Regions from separate parts of the Nocardia sp. NPDC058519 genome, predicted to be linked through region 2. Evidence: riboswitches for the same ligand, from Rfam matches in the RefSeq annotation. Region 2 holds a riboswitch; each other region holds the start of a gene.
The links. A riboswitch is a leader RNA that binds a small molecule or an ion and turns the genes downstream of it on or off. The one in region 2 is predicted to bind S-adenosylmethionine.

Region 1 (5,160 bases), on a different contig from region 2:
GAGGCGGGCGTCGGAAAACCCGTGCTGTACACGGTGTTCAAGACCCGCGCCGAACTCGTCGAAGCGCTGCTGGAACGCGAACGTGAACGCGGACTGGATCAGATCGCCGACACGCTGCCCGAAGACCTGCTCGGCGCCGACCCATTGGCGGCTGCCTCGGCGACTGTCGAAGCGTTCGTCGGTGTGGCACTGGCGAATCCGACTCGCTGGCGGCTGATCCTCGCCACCCCGGCGAGCGCGCCCGACGAATATCGTGCGGCTCTTCGTGCTTCGCGTGCCGAAATCTTGGAGCGCGCGGAATCGCTTGTCCGCATGGGTATCTCAGTGCTGCCGAAGTGGTCGGGCATGGATGCCGGGCTGCTCGCGAGCTCGACCCTCACCATCGCCGAAATGCTCGGTCGGCTCGGGGTCAGCGAGCCGGAAGAGTATCCGCGCGAACGACTTCAGGCCTATGTCCGGTCGATCGTCACCCTGCTGACCGGGGGAGTGAACGTCAGCGGTTCTCCCGCGCGAGGCGCATCGTCTCGGTGAGCAACTTCGACACCGCGGCCGCCTCGGTGAGGAACCCGTCGTGCCCGTCGCGTGAATGCACGATCTCGAGACCCGCGCAGCCCGGCAGCCCTTCGGCCAGCTCGGCCTGGGTGTGCAAGGGGTACAGGCGGTCCGAGTCGACCCCGCCCACCACGCACGGCACCGACGTCGAAGCCAGCGCGGCAGCGACACCGCCGCGCCCGCGACCCACATCGTGGCGGTTCATGGCCTCGCTGAGCAGCACATAGGTGGCCGGATCGAAGCGTTGACACAGCTTGTCGGCCTGGTGTTCGAGGTAGCTCTGCACCGCGTACCGTCCACCGGTCCACGGGTCTTCGTCGCCCTGGGCCTTGTTGGTGAAGCGGTGGTCGAGTTCGCCTTCGGTGCGGTAGGTCAGGTGCGCGATGCGCCGGGCCAGCCCCATGCCGGTCATCGGCGCGCGGCCGGTGCCGTGATAGTCGCCGCCCTGCCAGTCGGGATCGGCGGTGATGACGGCCATCTGGGTGGTCTGGGTGCCGATCTGATCGGCGGTGGCGCGAGCGCCGACGGCCAGCACGAGCGCGGCACTGACCCGCTCGGGCAGGCCGATGATCCACTCGAGCACCCGCATGCCGCCCATCGAGCCGCCGACGACCGCGCCGAGCCGCTCGATCCCGAGCACCTCGAACAACCGCGCTTCGGCGTTCACCTGATCGCGGATGGTCAGCTCGGGAAACCGTGCGCCCCATGGCTTTCCGTCGGCCGCCAGTGCGGACGGGCCGGTGCTGCCCTTGCAGCCGCCGAGCACGTTGGTCGCGATCACACACCACTCGTCGGTGTCGATCGGCGCGCCGGGCCCGACCATGCCTTCCCACCAGCCGGGCGCCCCGTCGGGCCCACCGACGACATGAGAGTCGCCGGTGAGCGCGTGTTCGACGAGCACCACATTGTCCAGGGTGGGCGAGAGCTCGCCCCAGCGTTGCACCGCCAGCCGCACATCGGGGATAACGGCGCCGTTCTCCAGCGCCACGTCCCCGATGGCGACCACGCCGACACGCCCGTCCTGGGGTGGCAGCAGGGCCACCCCGGTTTCGGGTCGGGCGATCGGCGATTCGGTGCTCACAGTCACGTCGTCGCCGCCGCGAACCCGGCCCGCAGATCGGCCAGAATGTCTTCGATGCCCTCGATGCCCACCGCGAGCCGGACCAGGCCGGGAGTGACGCCGGCCGCCAGCTGCTCTTCGGGCGTCAACTGCGAGTGCGTGGTCGACGCCGGGTGAATCACGAGTGAACGCACATCACCGATGTTAGCTACATGGCTGTGGAGGCTGAGCGCGTCCACGAACTTCTTGCCCGCATCGACACCGCCCGCCAGCTCGAACGCCACGATCGCGCCCGCACCCTTGGGCGCCAGCTCCTCGGCCCGCGCGTGCCAGGGCGAGGACTCGAGGCCCGCGTAGAACACCGCGTCGACGCCCGGCTGCTCGGCGACGAACTTCGCGACCGTCTCGGCATTGCTGACGTGCCGCTCGACGCGCAAGCTCAGCGTCTCGATGCCCTGCGCGATGAGGAACGCGTTGAATGGCGAGACCGCAGCACCCAGATCGCGCAGCAACTGCACGCGCGCCTTGAGCGCGAACGCGGGCGCGCCCAGATCGGCGAACACCGCACCGTGGTAGCTGGGGTCGGGCTCGGTGAAACCGGGGAAGCGCGCGTTGCCGTCGGCGTCGCGCACGGTCCAATCGAACGTGCCGCCGTCGACGATCACGCCAGCCACGGCCGCACCGTGCCCACCCAGGTACTTCGTCGCCGAATGCACGACGATGTCGGCGCCGTGGGCCAGCGGCTGGATCAGGTACGGGGTGGCGACGGTGTTGTCGACGATCAGCGGAATGCCGTTCGCGTGCGCGACACCGGCGATGCCGGGGATGTCGAACACCGCACTGCTCGGGTTGGCGATGGTCTCGCCGTAGAACGCCTTGGTGTTGGGCTGGATCGCCGCTTCCCACTGCGCGAGGTCATCGGGATCCTCGACGAACGAGACCGTGATCCCCAGCTTGGGCAGCGAGTAGTGGAAGAGGTTGTAGGTGCCGCCGTAGAGGTGCGGGCTGGACACGATGTGGTCGCCCGCGCTGGCCAGGTTCAGGATCGCGTAGGTCTCCGCGGCCTGGCCGGAGGCCAGCAGCAACGCCGCGACGCCACCTTCGAGCGCGGCAACCCGCTGCTCCACCGCGTCCTGGGTGGGGTTCATGATCCGGGTGTAGATGTTGCCCGGCTCGGCGAGGCCGAACAGCGCGGCGGCGTGATCGGTGTCGCGGAAGGTGTAGGAGGTGGTCTGGTAGATCGGCAGTGCCCGCGCGTTGGTGCTCGCGTCGGGGGCCTGGCCCGCGTGGACCTGCTTGGTCTCGAAGGACCAGTTCTCGGGCAGGGAAGAGTCGGTCATGTCGTGCTCCAGTGGGGTGTGCGCCGGGGGGATCTCGTCAACTGGGTCGGATCGACGGGCAACAACACATGGGGGCCTCCTGCAATGCGCGCTTGCTCTCGACTTTCGAGAGCCCGGTCATCACCCGGAGCACCCCACCGCAGCTGGAGGGTTGCCGACCAGCGAGCCGGGGCTTGGCGCTGGTACTCATGACCTTGCCGTCATGTTAACCGGACACCTCCCGCGCGCGGAAACTTCCCCCGCATTTCACGCTGAAGATCACTCGTCGGCCGGTGTGCCGAAGCCGGGCGTGTCGTCGACCGGTGCGCCACAGACCTGCCGCAAGCCGTGGTAGGCGCGCAGCACGGCGTCGCGAGTGACCCGAACAGCTACCGTCGGTGACCCGCTCAGCAGTGCTTGTTCGGTATCGGCGACCGAGATGTGGCACAGCATCTGCCAGATCCCGGCCACCAGCTTCACCTTGAAGTCGTCCGGTGACGTGCCCATCCGCTGCGCGAGCTCGGTGCACACCGCGACGTTCTTCTTCTCCGCGTATTCCAGCGCCCGCGCGTTAACCGACTGGCTGGTGCGCATGATCCGCTGCATCTGCAGGAACTGGCGGATGAACCGGATACCGTCCGCGTCTGCCTCCGCCTGGACCACCGCCAGGTAGGCGCCGCACAGTGCCTGGAGTTCGTTGCCGGTGTTCGGTTGGGAGCGCAGCGCGACGGCGACGGAGACCCCGAAGTCGTCGATCGGGGCCAGCACGATGTCTTCCTTGAGCGCGAAGTACCGGTTGACAGTGCGCGGTGACACATCGGCACCCGCGGCGATCTGCTCGACCGTCGTCGCGTCGAAACCCTGGCTATCGCACAGTTCGAGGCCGATCGCGACGATCGCGGCCTTGGTCTGGATCTTCTTGCGTTCACGCAGGCCCAGCGGCGCGTCGGCAGCCGGTTCGGTCGTCCGGTCGGCGCTGATCGGAGTAGTCGAGTCCAGCATCACACCAGCCTACCGTGTCGGTCGCTTTATCTGTCTAGGAAAGCCAATTGGCGCGTTCAGACATTTTTCTCTTGACGCCAATTGTCGTGTAGTGCCAGGATTGGTCGACGCCAATCTAGTAACGAGGAGTTCTGGTGACCGGCACCGAGCTAGAGACGAAACATGTTGATTCTCAACAGAATTCGATGCGGTGGTGGGCGCTGGTCGTGCTCTCCGCCGCCCAGTTGATGGTGGTGCTCGACGCCACCGTGATCACGATCGCCCTGCCGTATGCCCAGCGGGACCTCGGGATCAGCGACGGCGACAAACAGTGGGCGCTCACCGCGTACACGCTCATCTTCGGCGGGCTACTGCTGCTCGGCGGACGGATGGCCGACTACCTGGGCCGACGCCGGATCTTCCTGGTCGGCCTGGTCGGCTTCGCCGCCGCGTCGGCGCTGGCCGGCCTCGCGCAGACCGGCGCGCAGTTGTTCATCGGCCGCGGTCTGCAGGGCGCGTTCGCCGCACTGCTCGCCCCCGCGGCCCTGTCGCTGCTGTCGGTGATCTTCACCGATGTGCAGGAGCGGGCCCGCGCGTTCGCGGTGTTCGCCGGTATCACCGCGGGTGGCATCGCGTTCGGGCTCATCGTGGGCGGCGCGCTCACCGAGTTCGCGTCATGGCGGTGGACGCTGCTGATGAACACCCCGATCGCGCTCATCGCGGTGGCCGGTGCGGTCGCGGTGATCGCGCGTGATATCCCGGTGCCCCGAACCGGCGGCTACGACCTGCCCGGCGCCGTCACCGTGACATTCGGCTTGGTCTCCATCGTCTACGGGTTCAGTCGCGCCGCTGAACACGGCTGGCTGGCGGGCAGCACCCTCGGCCTGCTCGGCGCGGGCTCCGCCTTGCTCGTCGCGTTCGTCCTCATCGAGGCACGCTCGGCGAATCCGCTACTACCACTGCGAATTCCGGGTGAGATCAATCGCGGCGGCGCATTGCTGGCCGCGCTGCTGATCCCGATCGCGATGTTCGCCATGTTCTTGTTCCTCAGCTTCTACTATCAGAACACCCTCGGCTATTCGCCGCTGAAGGCGGGCATCGCGTTCCTGCCGTTCCCGGTGGGCATCGGGATCGCGGCGGGCATCACCAGTTCGTTGATGCCCAAGTTCGGGCCGCGTCCGCTGATGGTGGTCGGCGCGCTGCTCGGCGTCGTCGGACTGCTGTGGCTGGCGCAACTGAGCTACGGCG
Region 2 (5,160 bases):
TGGATATAGGTCATCATCCGTGCATACGCCGAGGTCTCAGCACGGTTCTCGTCCGAGACCTCCACATCACGCTCGCCGGCGAGGAGGTCCTCCACATCAACCGTCGAGACCTTGAATCCCTCGATCGAGTTCGATGCCGACACCGCGTCGGCGGTCAAGAACTTCCGCAGCCCGCCCACCCAGACCGTCGGAACACTCTGCAGTTCATACCGCAGGGACTCGCGCATCCTTTCGACCTCGGCGAGCACCGCTTCGTCGGCCGACGACAGCTTCGGTGTAGGAAACAGCATCCTCCAATGATGTATTGACGCAATCATTACGTCAATACATGCTGCGGGTGAGTTGGATCAAACGGACACAGTGGGCGTGAGAACACACGCCGGGCGGGCGTAAGTTGGGGCGGTGGGCGATGTGCAACCTTCTGAGACCGGACTGGTGATTCCCGATGATCTGAGCGGGATCACGGCTGAGCAGTATCGGGCTTCGATGCGCCACTATCCGGCGGGCGTCACAGTGGTGACGCTCGGGGCGGAGAGCGGGCCGGTGGGGTTCACCGCCACGTCGTTCGCCTCGCTGTCATTGGAACCACCGCTGGTGTCGTTCAACATCGCGCACACGTCGTCGAGCATCTACGCCCTGCGCGCCGCGGACTCGGTGGTGATCCATTTCCTGGGCGAACACCAGCAACACCTGGCCCACCGCTTCTCCCGCACCGCCGCCGACCGCTTCACCGACCGCTCCCTCTGGACCACCCTCGACACCGGCGAACCGGTCCTGCACGGCACCCCCATCTGGCTCCGAACCACCCTCCACAAACTCATCGACCTGGGCGACCACACCCTCGCGGTAGGCCTGGTAACCCGAGTCCACGACCAAACCGAAGAATCCCCCTCAGCAGCCCCATTGCTGTACTACAACGGCAAATACCACCGCCCCACCCCACTCGACACCTGATCCGATCGTCTACGTCAGCCGATGGATGGCCTGCTACAGCTAGTGTTGGTCCGGTGAGCGAGGCATACGACTGGTCGTGGTTGCGCGCCGGTGTCCCGGGCATCGACCTGGACACATACTTGGCGATGCCGGAAGACCTCTCTCGGGTGATCGAGGTCAAAGACGGCCTACTGGTGCACTGCGACTCACCCTCGCCGAATCACATCGCCATAGCCGACGTGATCAAACAGTCCTTGCGGGAAGCGATCCGGAAACGCGGCACTGGGCAACCTTGTCTGAAGGCCGGCGGCGAACTGGACATGCTGGTCTCCGAGGTTCCGTTCAACTTCCGGCGCCCCGACGCCATCGTGTATCGCTGCGTCGAAGACCCCCGCGACAAGTGGAAAACCAAACCGACAGCAGGCGACACGCTTCTGGTCGTCGAAGTGGTATCACCGGCGACGGTTACCGCCGATTGTGTGGATAAACGAGCGGAATACGCACGCCTTGGTATCGAGCAGTACTGGATCGTCCGGATGGAGAACAACGACGGCCGCGTGAAGTCCATCGAGATCCTCCGCCTCAATACCGCAGGCGCCTACATCTCCACCGAAACCCGTTTCCGCTCCCACAACCCCACCGCGATCGCGATCACCGATCCGCTCGATGTCACCATCACCTGGGACGCCCTCGACGCTGACCTCGACTGAGACCTGACGTCCCTCGCGCCTGATCGGAAGCCCTTCTCCATAAGCGAGTTTCGTGTGACCGGCATCTTTTCGAGCCGGGAGCGATAGCCGGGATCGCCTCAGCTCGCGCCGGATTCGATTCGGTACTGCTCCACCACGTCCTCGTATGCTTCCCGAGCTTCCGCGGCCAAGTCCTCCCCCGCCGCGATGCTGACGCTCCACGGGATCGGACAGGGAGGAGTGTGGTCCGGGTCGGGGCACAGCAGTCGCTCGATCTGATCGATGACGGCACGTGCCTCGGACTCGGAAGCGATTACGCCTAGGCGAATCTCCCACAGCTGTTTCTCAACCGACATCGTTCAAAGCTACTGTTCAGCCGATCAGGCAGGGGGCCGCGCCTTCGGGGGAAGAGGCGGTGAGGGGGCGGGTTTCGGGGGTGGGGTTCCAGTGGCCGTCGGTGGCGGCGTAGGTCCAGGTGGGGCCGGTGGTGACCAAGGTGGAGACCGCTTCGATCAGGCGGTCTACGTCGGCGGCGGTGGTGCCGAGGCCGATGCTGGCTCGGAGGGCGGCGTCGAGGCCGAGGCTGGTGAGCAGCGGGTGGGCGCAGAAGCGGCCGTCGCGGACGCCGATGGCGTGTTCGGCGGAGAGGTAGGCGGCGACCTTGCCGGGGGCGTAGTCGGCGACGGTGAAGGCGACGATGCCGACACAGTCGGGGCTGTCGGACCAGATGCTGACCAGGTCGACGCCGGGAATCGCGGACAAACCGTCGCGGAGACGGTCGGCCAGAAAGCGTTCGTGGGCAACGAGTTCGGTGGGGTCGATCGCGGCGAGCGCGTCGCAGGCAGCGGCGATAGCAGCCGCGCCGAGCACATTCGGTGAACCTGCCTCGTGCCGCTGCGGCGCGCAAGCCCATTCGACCTCCGACACACCGACATTGCGCACCGCACCGCCGCCTGCCAGGTACGGCTCACCCTGGTCGAGCCAGTCCCGCCGACCGACGAGCACGCCCGAACCGAACGGCGCGTACAGCTTGTGCCCGGAGAACGCGAGGTAGTCGATCCCGCTCTCGCGCAGGGAGATCCGCCGGTGCGGCGCCAGCTGTGCGGCATCGACGAGGATGCGCGCACCACACAGGTGGGCGATGGTCGCGAGGCGTTCCAGCGGCAGCACCTCACCGGTGACATTGGATGCCCCGGTCACCGCGAGCAGCGCGGCGGGCTTGCTGCACAGCTCGGCGACGACCCGCTGAATCGTCTCCTCGACGGTGTCGGCGGCCCGCACGACCCGGCGACCGTGCTCGGTCCACGGCAGGAAGTTGGCGTGGTGCTCGATATCGAGGACCACCGTCTCCCCCGGCACGCACCCGGCCAGCAGGTTCAGCGAATCGGTGGTGTTGCGGGTGAATACGACGACCTGGTCGTCGTCGGCGTCGAGGAACCGGGCGACCGCGCCACGGGAGGCCTCGTAGCACTCGGTCGAGATCCGCGAGGCGTAGCCCGCACCCCGATGCACGCTGGCGTAGAACGGCAGCAACTGCGAAATCCGGTCGGTGACCTGCTTCAACGCCGGCGCACTGGCCGCGTAGTCGAAGTTGGCGTAGGAGCTGGTGCCGCCTTGAACGAGCGGAACCTGCAGGTCGGCACCGGAAACGGCGGCGATGGCACAGGTGGGGTCGATTACAGCAGTCATGACGAAATCCCGTCGGCTCAGGGACCCGCTCCAGAAGAGGTGAGTCCGCGCTTGCCGCGCCCAATTCGGACGTCGGCCTGGTCGTCACCCGGAGCACCCCACCGCGGAGGAGGGTTGCCGACCAGCAAGCCGGGGCTGAACGCTGGTACTCGTGACCTGCAACGAGAGTGACAGACGACCGCGGGAGCTGTCAACCACCCCACGCCGGGAAGGCACGCCCGAAGCGAAGGGAATCGCCGAAGAGGGGGCATCGCGGAACTAGCATCCGACGAAGGGAATTGCTGCGCTGAGGGCTCGGCAGATCAATGTGGCGCTGCGGGTGGGGTCCGATGTCAAACCGGTACACAAGGGGTGAACTTTGCCCGTGATGGACGCCGTACGATCGAGTGAAGCGAAAATAGTCCACGCATATGATCGGAAGAAGACCATGTCACACGCCTTGAGCTCCACTTCGGCGGACGTGAGCGCCGATCTACCCGACGAATTCGTCCACCTGGCCAGGTTGGCGCTCGCCGGGCGTGAACAGGATGTCGCGATGTTCGTGCGCCGCGCCGCGCGGCGACACCGGCATGCGAGTCCCGAGCTGGCCGACGCGCTGATCTCACTGCTGCGGCAGAACCCGACGCGCGCCAATCCCCTACGCGCGGAGGTGGATACGCCGATTCCGGTCGACGGCGACAGCCGACTGCCCCTGGTGCGCGTGATCCCGCCCGGTTCCACCGCCGAAGTGCCGATCCTGGCCGCAGAAACCTACGCCGTGCTCACCCAGATCGTCGACGAGCGCAAGCAGGCCGACCGGCTGGCCGCCGCCGATCTCACCCCGGCCCGCAGCTTGCTGTTCGTGGGTCCGCCCGGTGTCGGCAAGACCATGGCCGCGGCGTGGCTGGCACATCAGCTGTCGCTGCCGCTGGTGGTCCTGGACTTGGCGACCATCATGAGCAGCCTGCTCGGCAAGACCGGCACCAACCTGCGCCACGCCATCGACTACGCCAAACAGCGCCCGTGCGTCCTGTTGCTCGACGAGCTCGACGCCATCGCCAAACGTCGCGACGACGACCGCGACGTGGGCGAGCTGAAGCGACTGGTCACCGTGCTGCTCCAGCAGATCGACGACTGGCCGACCGGCGGGGGCCTGGTCATCGGCGCGACCAACCATGCCGACCTGCTGGATCCGGCCGTGTGGCGGCGCTTCGATGTGAGCGTGGAATTCGCGCTGCCCGAGGCCGAGCAACGCTGCGAGGCGATTCGCCGGTTCGCCGGGCAACCCCTGCCCGACGGCGCGGTGGACGCGGTCGCGCTCGCGTCGAAGGGCTTGTCGTTCAACGACATCGAGCGCACGATGCTGCGATTGCGCAGGCGTTGCGTGCTCGAGGACCAGCTACTGCCCGGCCTGATGGCCGAGCACTCCGCACGACTAGTAGCTGAACTTCCCAAAACGGATCGGTTACGGCTGGCACAGACGCTGACGGGCGTGTCAGGCTTGTCTCAGCGCCAGATCAGCGCGCTCACGGGGGTGTCGCGCGACACCATCCGTGGCTTCACGCATCGACGGGAATAACGTGGCAGCTGGGGGGATTTCGGGTGGCCGGACCGCGATTTCTGATCGGCTTCGGTGAGCGGCTGACCGCGCCCATCTCTCCCAGCAGATCCGGCGGCGCGCCGCAGCCGCCGTACACGGTGGCGCAGGCGCGGGCCCGACTCGCGCCGATGCTGAGCGCGGCCACCTCGAGTGCCGACGCATTGCCCAAGACGGCCTGCCCGGAGGACGAGACGGTCACCGCGGTCACCCTGCATCCGCAGTATCTGTCCAAAAGCGGTTATCCCACAAGGCTTCTCACGTCGATGCAGC
Region 3 (5,160 bases), on a different contig from region 2:
AGGGTTTTGACGGGGCCGTCGATGTAGTCCTTGGCGCCGAGGATGGCGCCGCCGAGGACGCGGCCCTGACCGTCGATGTGTTTGGTGCCGGAGTAGACCACCACGTCGGCGCCGAGTTCGAAGCCGCGCTGGAGCAGGGGGGTGGCGAAGACGTTGTCCAGCACCACCTTCGCGCCCGCGGCGTGGGCGAGCTCGGTGACCTTGCGGACATCGACGAGGGTCTGCATCGGGTTGGCGGGGGTCTCGAAGAAGACGGCCTGGGTGGGCACGGAGAGTGCCTGCTCCCACTGGTCGAGGTCGTCACCGTCGACGAAGACGGTTTCGATGCCCCAGCGCGGGAGGATCTCGTTGCAGACCACGAAACAGGAACCGAACAGACTGCGGGCGGCGACGAGTCGATCGCCCGCCTTCAGCAGCGCACCGAGCGCGGTGAACACCGCCGACATGCCGGACGCGGTCGCGAAGGCCGCCTCGGCGCCGTCGAGCAGGCGGATGCGCTCCTCGAACATCGCCACGGTCGGATTGCCGAAGCGGGAGTAGACGAAGTGCTCGACGTCGCCGGTGAACGCGGCCTCGGCGGCTTCGGCACTCTCGTAGACGAAACCCGAGGTCAGGTACAGCGCCTCGGAGGTCTCGTCGAAGCCGGAACGGCGCAGGCCACCACGCACGCCGAGCGTGGCGGGACCGACGCCTTCGGGCAGTGGCTTGTCGAACGAACCACCGGTGATCATGCTTTTCTCCTTATGCCTGACGCCACGGCAGGCCGACCGCGCGCCAACCGGTGCTGCCGCGCTGACCGAACGCGTCGGGTCCACCTTCGAAGCCGTCGAGCACGTTGTAGGACGGTGCCACGCCCGCCGCCGTCGCCAGGTTCGCCGCGTGCGCGGAACGCTGACCCGAGCGACACAGGAACACCACCGGTGCGTCGTCGGGTCGACCGGCCAGTGCCTGCTCGAGCTGCACGCCGAACTCCGGGTTGCGTGTGCCGGTGCCGTCGACCCATTCGATGAAGTGGGCCGGGCGTTCGATGGAACTGGTATCGGGAATGCCGATGTGTGCCCACTCGCCCTCGGTGCGCACGTCGACCAGCACGGCGCCGGGATGCTCGGTGAGCAGCTCCCACGCCTTCTCAGGGGTGATGTCGCCGGCGTAAGTCATGTCGATCCTCCTGCGTGAATCCGCTCTTGCCGTGCCGGAAATCCCCGAACACACGGCCAGGTCGTCACCCGGAGCACCCCACCGCGGAGGAGGGTTGCCGACCAGCGAGCCGGGGCTTGACGCTGGCACTCATGACCTTGCGATCTGAGATTGCCTCGGCACCGGTCATCGTGTCAAACGATTCAGAAGGTGCACACCAGCCACGCGCTGTCGACGCGGGTCAGTTTCCAGGTGTTGGTCGACGGATTGCCGTTCACCACGAGGGTGGCGTCGATTTTGGCGCGGTCGCCGTTGACGGTCGCGTTCTCGAAGCCCCTACCGTCGATCGTGACAGTGGATTTCGGGCCACCGAGCTGTTCGCCGAGGCCGGATTTCTCCTCGTCGAACCCGGGGCAGGCCACACCGGTCGGCGGACGGAGGTCGCTGCGCGAGCGTGCGTCGATATAGTTGGTGACGGCGGCCGCGAGACGGTCGGCCTCTGTGACATTTTTCTCAGCGGGTGAGAGCAGTCCGCCCGCCACGATGCCGATGAGCACGATGATCGCGATCACCGCGGCCGCGACGAACGGGACGATGGAACGCTTGTCGGTCTGATCCACCACTACGGGCTGGTCATCCGAGCCTGTTTGCTCCTCGTTCATGCTGTAATCCTGACAGACCCGTGCGGGCAGCTACACCGCGCGCCGGGTGACCGCAATGCCGCAGCTAGAATCGCCATGACTGCGGGCTGATGCCAACTCGATGACAGCTGCCAGCAAGCGGGATTGCCGACTTAGCCTAAGCTAAGTTGACGCCGTCAAACAGTTCTCGACCAAAGGGTGCGCGTAGAAATGACCGAACAGAGTGCAGCGACTCGCCCACTTCGCATTGCGATCGTGGGTGCGGGACCGGCCGGTATCTACGCCGCCGACGCCTTGATGAAGTCCGATGCCGACGTGAGCATCGACCTCTACGAGCGCATGCCCGCGCCCTTCGGCCTGATCCGCTACGGCGTCGCCCCCGACCACCCCCGCATCAAGGGCATCATCACCGCCCTGCACAAGGTCCTCGACAAAGACCAGGTCCGCCTGCTCGGCAACATCGACTACGGCACCGACATCACCCTCGACGACCTGCGCCAGTTCTACGACGCGGTCATCTTCTCCACCGGCGCCAACGCCGACCGCGCCCTCGCCATCCCCGGCATCGACCTCGACGGCTCCTACGGTGCCGCCGACTTCGTGTCCTGGTACGACGGCCACCCCGACGTCCCCCGCGCCTGGCCCCTCGAGGCAGAGAAGGTCGCCGTCCTCGGCGTCGGCAACGTCGCCCTCGACGTCGCCCGCGTGCTGGCCAAGACCGGTGACGAACTCCTCCCGACCGAGATCCCCCCGAACGTCTACGAAGGACTCAAGGCCAACAAAGCCCTCGAGGTCCACGTCTTCGGTCGCCGCGGCCCCGCCCAGGCCAAGTTCACCCCCCTCGAGCTGCGCGAACTCGATCACTCGCCGACCATCGAGGTCATCGTCAACCCCGAAGACATCGACTACGACGAAGGCTCCGAAGCCGCCCGCCGTAACTCCAAGCAGGTCGACATGGTCGCCAACACCCTGGAGCAGTGGGCCATCCGCGACCACGGCGACCGCCCGCACAAGCTGTTCCTGCACTTCTTCGAGTCGCCCTCGGAGGTGCTCGGCGAAGACGGCAAGGTCACCGGTCTGCGCACCGAGCGCACCCAGCTCGACGGCACCGGCAACGTCAAGGGCACCGGCAACTACACCGACTGGGACATTCAGGCCGTCTACCGCGCCGTCGGCTACCTGTCGCAGAACGTCACCCAGCTGCCGTTCGACGATCAGGCAGGCACCGTGCCCAACGAGGCCGGTCGCGTGATCTCGGACGACACCGCCGAAGGCGACGCCCGGTTCATGCCCGCCACCTACGTGACCGGCTGGATCAAGCGCGGCCCGGTCGGCCTGATCGGCCACACCAAGGGCGACGCCAACGAGACCATCGCCTGCCTGCTCGACGACGCCAAGGCCTTCGCGCCCGCGCCGAAGCCCGAGCTCGAAGCCGTCACCGAGTTCCTCGAGGGCAAGGGCATTCCGTTCACCACGTGGGCGGGCTGGTACCGCCTCGACGCCCACGAGCGCGCCCTCGGCGAGCCCGAAGGCCGTGAGCGCGTGAAGGTCGTCGAGCGCGAGGACATGCTGCGCGCGTCCGAGCCGAACAAGGCCTGAGCTGCCGCCGCTGCCGAGATAGGGCATTCTGTACAAGTGTTCGATGCCCACGTCCACATTATCGATCCTCGGTTTCCGCTGATCGAGAACGAAGGCTATCTACCCGAGCCCTACGTGATCGATGACTATCGAAAGCGAATGGGGCACTTCGATGTCCGCGGCGGTGCTGTCGTCAGCGCGTCTTTTCAAGGCGCCGATCAGACGTATCTGAAGGCAGCACTGTCCGCGCTCGGTCCCGACTGGGTCGGCGTGACCCGGCTGGATCTCGATGCCACCGACGACGAGATCCTCGAGTTGAACAAAGCCGGTGTGCGCGCGCTGCGGTTCAATCTCAAGCGCGCCGCCGCCGACATCACCGAGATGACGTTGCAGGCGTTGCGCGCGCACGAACTGGCGGGCTGGCACGTCGAGCTCTATATCGACGGTCAGATGCTGGCCTCGCTGCAACCGGTGATCTCGAAGCTGCCCGCGCTCTCGATCGACCATCTCGGCATGTCCGAGGAGGGTTTGCCTTATCTGCTCGACCTGGTGGACCGCGGCGCCAGGGTGAAGGCGACCGGGTTCGGGCGGGTGGAGATGGATGTGGCCGAGACACTGCGGCGCATCCACACGGTCAATCCGGGTGCGCTGATGTTCGGCAGCGATCTGCCCGGCACGCGCGCCGGAAGACCGTTCGAGGAGCGCGATGTTGACCTGATCTGCCAGGTGGTCGGCGCGGATATGCACGCGGTACTCGAGGACAACGCCCGCGAGTTCTACCGCCTGCCCGCCGTGCGCCGCGACCAGGTGCCGCCCCCGCGCGTCGAGAACCCGACCATCCCGATCCCGCGCAACCTGCTGCCCGGCGCGGACGAGCACACCCGCCCGCTGCCGGTCATCGAGTAGTCGGTTCTCGAGGGAACAGGCCGAGAACCCGCGGCGCCAGCCGCCATAGACTCAGCTCAACAGCGCGCCGGTTAGCCACACGCCGGAGGCGATCAGCGCGCCGAACAGCTCGACCAGCATCGACAGGCCGACGCCCTTGAGCGCGTGCACCGTTGCGGGCCAAGCCAAGTCGTTGGTCTTCAAGCGGTACAGCTCGGCCAGGTACACACCGAGCACGAAGCCGATGAACAGGCCGACGATCGGGATCACGAAGAAGCCGATGATGCCGAGCACCGCACCGGCCAGCAGCGCACGGTTCGACACCCCCGCTTCGCGCATCCGCCTACCCGGCCAGGTGTACTTCACGACGCCGGAGAGCACCAGCGCGACGGTCGCGATCGCCAGCACCGTCCAGGCCGTCGCACCGCCGGTCATGAACGCCCACACCGCGATCGCCGCGAAAATGAGGATCACCCCCGGCAGAATCGGTACGATCACGCCGACGATGCCGACCAGAATGACGAGGCCGACAAGGACCTCACCCCACACGCTCACTACCGGTCCTCCCGTTGCCGCGCCGAGTCGCGCTCGTGCGAATTCTCACCCATGCTCTACCCGAGCCGCCACCCCAGCGCTATTGTCGGAGTGTCAATACCGTTCGACGACGAACTGAGGTCACCGCGTGAGCACGGAGTCCACCGCCAAGCAGGGGCCCCTTGCGGGCATCAAGGTCATCGAGTTGGCAGGCATCGGGCCAGGCCCGCACGCCGCGCTGCTGCTGGCCGACCTCGGCGCCGACGTGGTGCGCGTGCAGCGCCCGAACCAGCTACCCGGCTTCATGGAACGCCCACAGTGGCGCGGGCGAACGATCGTCGAGGCGAATCTGAAGGACCCCGCCGACGTCGCCAAGATCCTCGAC
Region 4 (5,160 bases), on a different contig from region 2:
CGAGAGCAGCAAGACGATGTCGGATCACGAGGTAACTCCAGAGAATTGACGGCCGGCGGCCAGGGGACGACTCGGAATGCGGCGGCGCAGCTCGGGCGCCACCTCGGCCTGGAACAGCTCGAGGCTGCCCAGGTAGTCGGATTCGGTGCGGCCGTCACGTTCGGCGGACAGGTGGATGACCTCGTGCCCGAACTGCTCGTGATAGCGGCCGACCTTGTCGATCACCTGCTCCGGGCTGCCGACCAGCGCCGACGAGCGGGCGATGAAGTCTTCGACGGTCTCGAACACGACCGGATTGCCGACCTTGCGCTGCAATGAGGTGCGCGCCTCGTAGAGCGGGCGAAACACCTCGACGGCCTCTTGCGAGGTCCGCGCGACGTGGAAGCCCGCGGTCCCCGCGCCGACCAGCGCATCGGCCGGGTCGTGACCGTAGTGCGCCCACCGCTCGCGGTAGTGCCGGATCAGCTCGGCGTACGGCTCGATCGGGTTGGTGACATTCGCCGAGAACACCGGATCACCGTGGCGCGCGGCCAGTTCCACCGACTCCTTGCTCGTCGCGCTGCCATGCCAGATCCGCAACCGGGGCTGAAGCGGTCGGGGCAATGCCTTGGCCGCGGTGAGCGAGGGGCGGAACTGCCCCGACCACGTCACTTCCTCGCTGTCCCACAGCGCCCGGAACAGTTCGTACCCTTCACGATTGCGCTCCCACTGGTCATCGGTGGTGACGTGATAGAGCTGCGCCTGGGCCGCGCCGTTGCCCTTGCCGATGATCAGTTCGAGCCTGCCCTCGGACAGGTTGTCCAGGGTGGAATAGTCCTCGAACGCGCGCACCGGATCGAGCAGGCTCAAGGTGGTGACCGCGGTGAACAGGCTGATCCGCGAGGTGAGGGCCGCGATATGGCTCAGCACCACCGGGGGAGCGGCCGAGAGGAACGGATCCTCGTGTCGCTCACCGACAGCGAACCCGTCATAGCCGAATTCCTCGGCGCGCCTTGCCTGTTCGATCACCTCGTGCAGGCGATCGCGGGTCGTGGGAACCACGCCGGTGACCGGATCGGGTACCCGGGTGATCAGCGTCATCAGCAGGAACTTCATGCGCGGACTCCTAGCTTCTCGAATGACCTCATGCGGCAGGCTTCTTCGGCAGACCGGGTGGGTTGATCCGCGACTCGGTGACCTTCTCCGAATCCAGGCCCCAGCGATCGAGGACCTTCTGGTAGCTGCCGTCCGCGATGGCATCGACCAGCGCCTTGTGCACGGCGGCATTGAGGCCGCTGTTCTTCTTGGTGAGCACCGCGATCTCGCCCTGCAGTGCCTCACCGGCGCCGGAGAAGGTGGCGATGAGCTTGGTCTCGCCGGTCGTCGTCGAGTGGTAGACGCCGGTGGGGTTCGGGCCGATGTAGCCGTCGAGACGTTTCGAGGCGAGCGCGAGGTAGTAGTCGGTGACCTGCTGGTAGTAGGCGATGTCGATCGGCGCCAGCCCTTCGGCGACGTTCTGTTCGTTCCACTTCACCAGCAGCTGTTCCTGGTTGGTGCCCGCTCCCACGCCGATTCGCTTGCCCACCAGGCTCTTTCGGTCGTTGAAGACGAGCGGGCTGTCCTCGGGCACCTCGAGCGCGACATTGTCCTTGCGGTAGGTCGCGAAGTCGTACTTCTCCTTGCGCTCCTCGGTGACGGTGACATTGGAGATGAACGCGTCCACCTCGCCGGAATCGACGCGCACGAAGTTCTGCGACCAATCCGCCACCTGTGCGACCAGCTTCAGGCCGAGTTTGTCGGCCACCAGACTGGCGAAGTCGATTTCGGATCCGACGACGGTCTTGTCGTCGGTGGCATAGAACCGCAGCGGGGGCGCGGAACTGCCCGATCCGGTCACCAGGAGGGTGCCGCGATCGCGAATCGCCTGCGGCACTTCGGCGGCGATCGCGTCGACCTTCGCCACCCGCACCCTTCCCTCCTGGGTGGGCGAGAGGTCGAAGGTGACCGAACCCGCCTGGACGGTCTCGGCGGATTCCGGATCGGCGGTGCAGCCGGTGGTCAGCAGCGTGGCCGCCGAGATGATGCCGATCAGCGTGGAAAGCTTCATCAGTGTCGAAACCTGTTCGTGGGAAGGGATACTCAGCGCACGCGCGACAGGAATGCCTGCGTGCGTGGATGTTCGGGGTGATCGAGGACAGTGGCTGCGTCGCCCTGCTCGACGATCTGTCCTTCGTCGAGGAACACCACCGTGTCGGCGACCTCACGGGCGAACCCGATCTCGTGGGTGACGATCACCAGGGCGGTGCCGCCGTGCGCGAGATCGCGGATCACCGCGAGCACCTCGCCGACCAGTTCCGGGTCGAGCGCGGAGGTGGGTTCGTCGAACAGGATCAGGCGCGGCTTCAAGGCCAGCGCCCGTGCGATGGCGACGCGCTGCTGCTGGCCGCCGGAGAGCCGGCGCGGGTAGGCGTCGGCGAAATCGGCCATCCCGACCCGGTCCAGGAGCTGTTTCGCCTCGGCGATCACCTCGGCGCGCGGGCGGCGCTGGGACGAAACCGGGGCGAGCACGATGTTGTCGAGCACCGTGAGATGCGGGAACAGGTTGAACTGCTGGAACACGAAACCGATATGGCTGCGCTGGGCGCGCACCGCGTGGTCGGGCAGCGGGCGCAGGGTGTTTCCGCGCTGCCGGTAGCCGATCAGCTCACCGCCGATGTGCACCGTGCCCGCGTCCTGTGCCTCGAGATGGTTGAGCACCCGAAGCAGCGTCGACTTACCCGACCCGGATGGGCCGACCAGCGCGACCACTTCGCCCGTGCGCACCGCCAGGTCGACGCCACGCAGCACCTCGGTACCGCTGTAGGACTTGCGAATTCCTCGTGCCTGCACCGCTGCGGTCATCGGGTGGCTCCTCGGGGTGCGGCGGCGATCTCGGTGACCTTGGCGCGGACCCGCTGCCACGGTGTCGGCGGCAGCTCATGCTGGGCGCCCTTGGCGTAGTGCCGTTCGATGTAGAACTGGACGATCGACAGCGCGGTGGTGAGCACGATGTACCAGGCCGTGGCCACCATGAGCAGCGGCACCACCCGGCCGTTGCGGCCGAAGATCACCTGCACCTGGTAGAACAGCTCGGCGATCGCCATCACCGACACGATCGAGGTGCCCTTGAACAGGCTGATCACCTCGTTGGCCGCGTTCGGCAGGATCGAGCGCATGGCCTGCGGCAACACGATGGTGCGGAACTGCCGCCAGCGCGGAATGCCCAGCGCGGCAGCCGCTTCCAGCTGGCCGCCGTCGACGGCGAGCAGGCCCGCCCGGATGAGCTCGGCCGAGTACGCCGCCTGATGCAGGGCCAGGCCGATCACCGCCGCGGTGAAACCACTGATGACACCGTTGACTTCGAAATCGAAGAACGCTGGTCCGAACGGAATACCGACGGAAAGGCGGGGATACAGGTAGGCGATGTTGAACCAGAACAGCAGCTGCACGATCAGCGGGATCGAACGGAACGCCCAGACGTAGGTCCAGGCGATCACGCGCAGCACGGGATTGTTCGACACCCGCCCGATCGCCAGCAGGGTGCCGATCGCGAAACCGAGGACGGTGCCCCACAGGGTCAGCTCGATGGTCACCCGGAGCGCGGCCAGTACCGACTTCGCGGTGAAGTACTGGGCGAAAGTGCCCCAGTCCCAGCCCGGATTGGTGATCAGACCGTGTGCGAACTGGGCCACCACCACCAGCGCGACCGCCGCGACGACCCACCGCCACGGGTGCCACGATCCGGTGATCCGGGGAAGGTCGGTCGCTTCGTCGGCGGATGCCGACTCAGCGGGGGGAGCGTCGCCGGGCGGTGCGGGCGCGGTCTCGGCGCCGGATACGGCGGACGCGGTCATGGGAGTCCTTCGGAAAACACAAAATCTCCTCCATCGAACCCGGCAGAAGCACCCACACCCCGAAAGCGGGCGGGTTGCTGCGACGTCATCGAGCCAGGTCTCTCGGTCGCTCTGGATGGTTGCGCCCCGGCGCTGCGGCCTGAGCTGAATCAGCATGTGGCACATGCACGAGTGCGCGCAACGATAGAAATCAACGTGAGCGCAGAGGTTGGAACCGGCTTCGGGCGCAGTCATAATTGCCCCGGTTCGGCGTGGTCGGTCGACTGTGGGGGACACCGACCCTCGGCGGGGGTTCGCTGCGAGATTGCGACGCGCCGAACGCCCGGTTACTTCACCTGTCCGGATTCACCCACCGCACGCGGTAGCGTCGGCCTTCTCTGCGTCGATGAGGAGTACGTCGTGATCATGCCGCGTCGTTCCACCGCACTGACCTCGCTGACGGCCTGCGCCGCCGCGCTACTGCTGGCCGTGCCACCGGCTGCCGCCGAACCGGCCGAGCCGGTGACGCCCGCCGTCACCCGGGACGCACCGAACGTCACGCCTGCCGCGGGCCCGGGCGATCTCCTCGGCGCCTACCGAACCGTCGTCGAGACGCTGAAGGCCATGGGTATCCAGCCCTTCCTCTACCCCACGGTCGCCGCGAACTGCACCGGTGACGGCACGGGCCTTGTTCCCGCCGTCGCGGGCGCGGTACCGGGCCCGTGGCCGGCGAACACCCTCCCGATCCCCGGCGTCGACCTCGCGGCCGTGAAATCGGGCCAGACCCTGTTCACCTTCCTGCCCTACGGCCTCGCCCCCGACACCGCCGCCACGAAGACCTCCGGCATGCAGGTGGCCTGGCTCAATGTCAGCACCGGCCGCGGCGGCATGGCCTCGATGGGCCCGATCGCCGACATCGTGCGCGCCATGGTCCCGCCCGAGGTCCCCGCCGAACTGCGCCCCCTCGCCGAAACCGCCATCCGCGACTTCCTCTTCGCCGCCATCCCCGTCGGCGGCGTCCGCGCCGTCCCCGTCGACACCGGCCGAGGCACCGTCCTGGCCGCCGTCTTCGGCACCACCGACAACGCAGGCCGCTCCTGCTTCTTCTTCCCGACCATCGGCATCACCGAGGTCGCCTGAAGCTCGCCGGTCAGCGTTAGGCTCAGCGGTATGAGCGGAGCCTACGACTGGTCGTGGCTGCGGAACGACATGCCCGTCATCGACCTGGACATCTACCTCGAGATGCCGACGGAACTCGCTCGAACGATCGAGGTCAAAGACGGCATGCTCGTGCACTGCGAGTCACCGT

Region 1: linked by a shared signal. The riboswitch ahead of ACFWPK_RS31540 (bifunctional o-acetylhomoserine/o-acetylserine sulfhydrylase) and the one ahead of ACFWPK_RS21905 (aminotransferase class V-fold PLP-dependent enzyme) in region 2 are both predicted to bind S-adenosylmethionine.
Region 3: linked by a shared signal. The riboswitch ahead of ACFWPK_RS32535 (rhodanese-like domain-containing protein) and the one ahead of ACFWPK_RS21905 (aminotransferase class V-fold PLP-dependent enzyme) in region 2 are both predicted to bind S-adenosylmethionine.
Region 4: linked by a shared signal. The riboswitch ahead of ACFWPK_RS33275 (amino acid ABC transporter permease) and the one ahead of ACFWPK_RS21905 (aminotransferase class V-fold PLP-dependent enzyme) in region 2 are both predicted to bind S-adenosylmethionine.

What each region holds. Positions count from the first base shown of each region.
Region 1 covers NZ_JBHXNK010000042.1:54,461-59,620, forward strand. The annotation lists gene ACFWPK_RS31530 (TetR/AcrR family transcriptional regulator) at 1-531, shown strand, start outside; gene ACFWPK_RS31535 (homoserine O-acetyltransferase) at 494-1,639, opposite strand; gene ACFWPK_RS31540 (bifunctional o-acetylhomoserine/o-acetylserine sulfhydrylase) at 1,636-2,952, opposite strand; SAM riboswitch class IV at 3,036-3,146, opposite strand; gene ACFWPK_RS31545 (TetR family transcriptional regulator) at 3,211-3,933, opposite strand; gene ACFWPK_RS31550 (MFS transporter) at 4,068-5,160, shown strand, end outside.
Region 2 covers NZ_JBHXNK010000020.1:66,125-71,284, forward strand. The annotation lists gene ACFWPK_RS21885 (Fic family protein) at 1-290, opposite strand, end outside; gene ACFWPK_RS21890 (flavin reductase family protein) at 487-954, shown strand; gene ACFWPK_RS21895 (Uma2 family endonuclease) at 1,008-1,643, shown strand; gene ACFWPK_RS21900 (hypothetical protein) at 1,742-1,978, opposite strand; gene ACFWPK_RS21905 (aminotransferase class V-fold PLP-dependent enzyme) at 1,995-3,311, opposite strand; SAM riboswitch class IV at 3,354-3,468, opposite strand; gene ACFWPK_RS21910 (AAA family ATPase) at 3,739-4,869, shown strand; gene ACFWPK_RS21915 (S8 family peptidase) at 4,893-5,160, shown strand, end outside.
Region 3 covers NZ_JBHXNK010000046.1:36,504-41,663, forward strand. The annotation lists gene ACFWPK_RS32530 (O-succinylhomoserine sulfhydrylase) at 1-731, opposite strand, end outside; gene ACFWPK_RS32535 (rhodanese-like domain-containing protein) at 742-1,158, opposite strand; SAM riboswitch class IV at 1,176-1,295, opposite strand; gene ACFWPK_RS32540 (hypothetical protein) at 1,341-1,799, opposite strand; gene ACFWPK_RS32545 (FAD-dependent oxidoreductase) at 1,989-3,377, shown strand; gene ACFWPK_RS32550 (amidohydrolase family protein) at 3,414-4,262, shown strand; gene ACFWPK_RS32555 (DUF456 domain-containing protein) at 4,314-4,796, opposite strand; gene ACFWPK_RS32560 (CaiB/BaiF CoA transferase family protein) at 4,924-5,160, shown strand, end outside.
Region 4 covers NZ_JBHXNK010000050.1:6,938-12,097, reverse strand. The annotation lists gene ACFWPK_RS33295 (ABC transporter substrate-binding protein) at 1-28, opposite strand, end outside; gene ACFWPK_RS33290 (LLM class flavin-dependent oxidoreductase) at 25-1,095, opposite strand; gene ACFWPK_RS33285 (ABC transporter substrate-binding protein) at 1,124-2,086, opposite strand; gene ACFWPK_RS33280 (amino acid ABC transporter ATP-binding protein) at 2,119-2,880, opposite strand; gene ACFWPK_RS33275 (amino acid ABC transporter permease) at 2,877-3,872, opposite strand; SAM riboswitch class I at 3,900-3,994, opposite strand; gene ACFWPK_RS33270 (hypothetical protein) at 4,278-4,991, shown strand; gene ACFWPK_RS33265 (Uma2 family endonuclease) at 5,022-5,160, shown strand, end outside.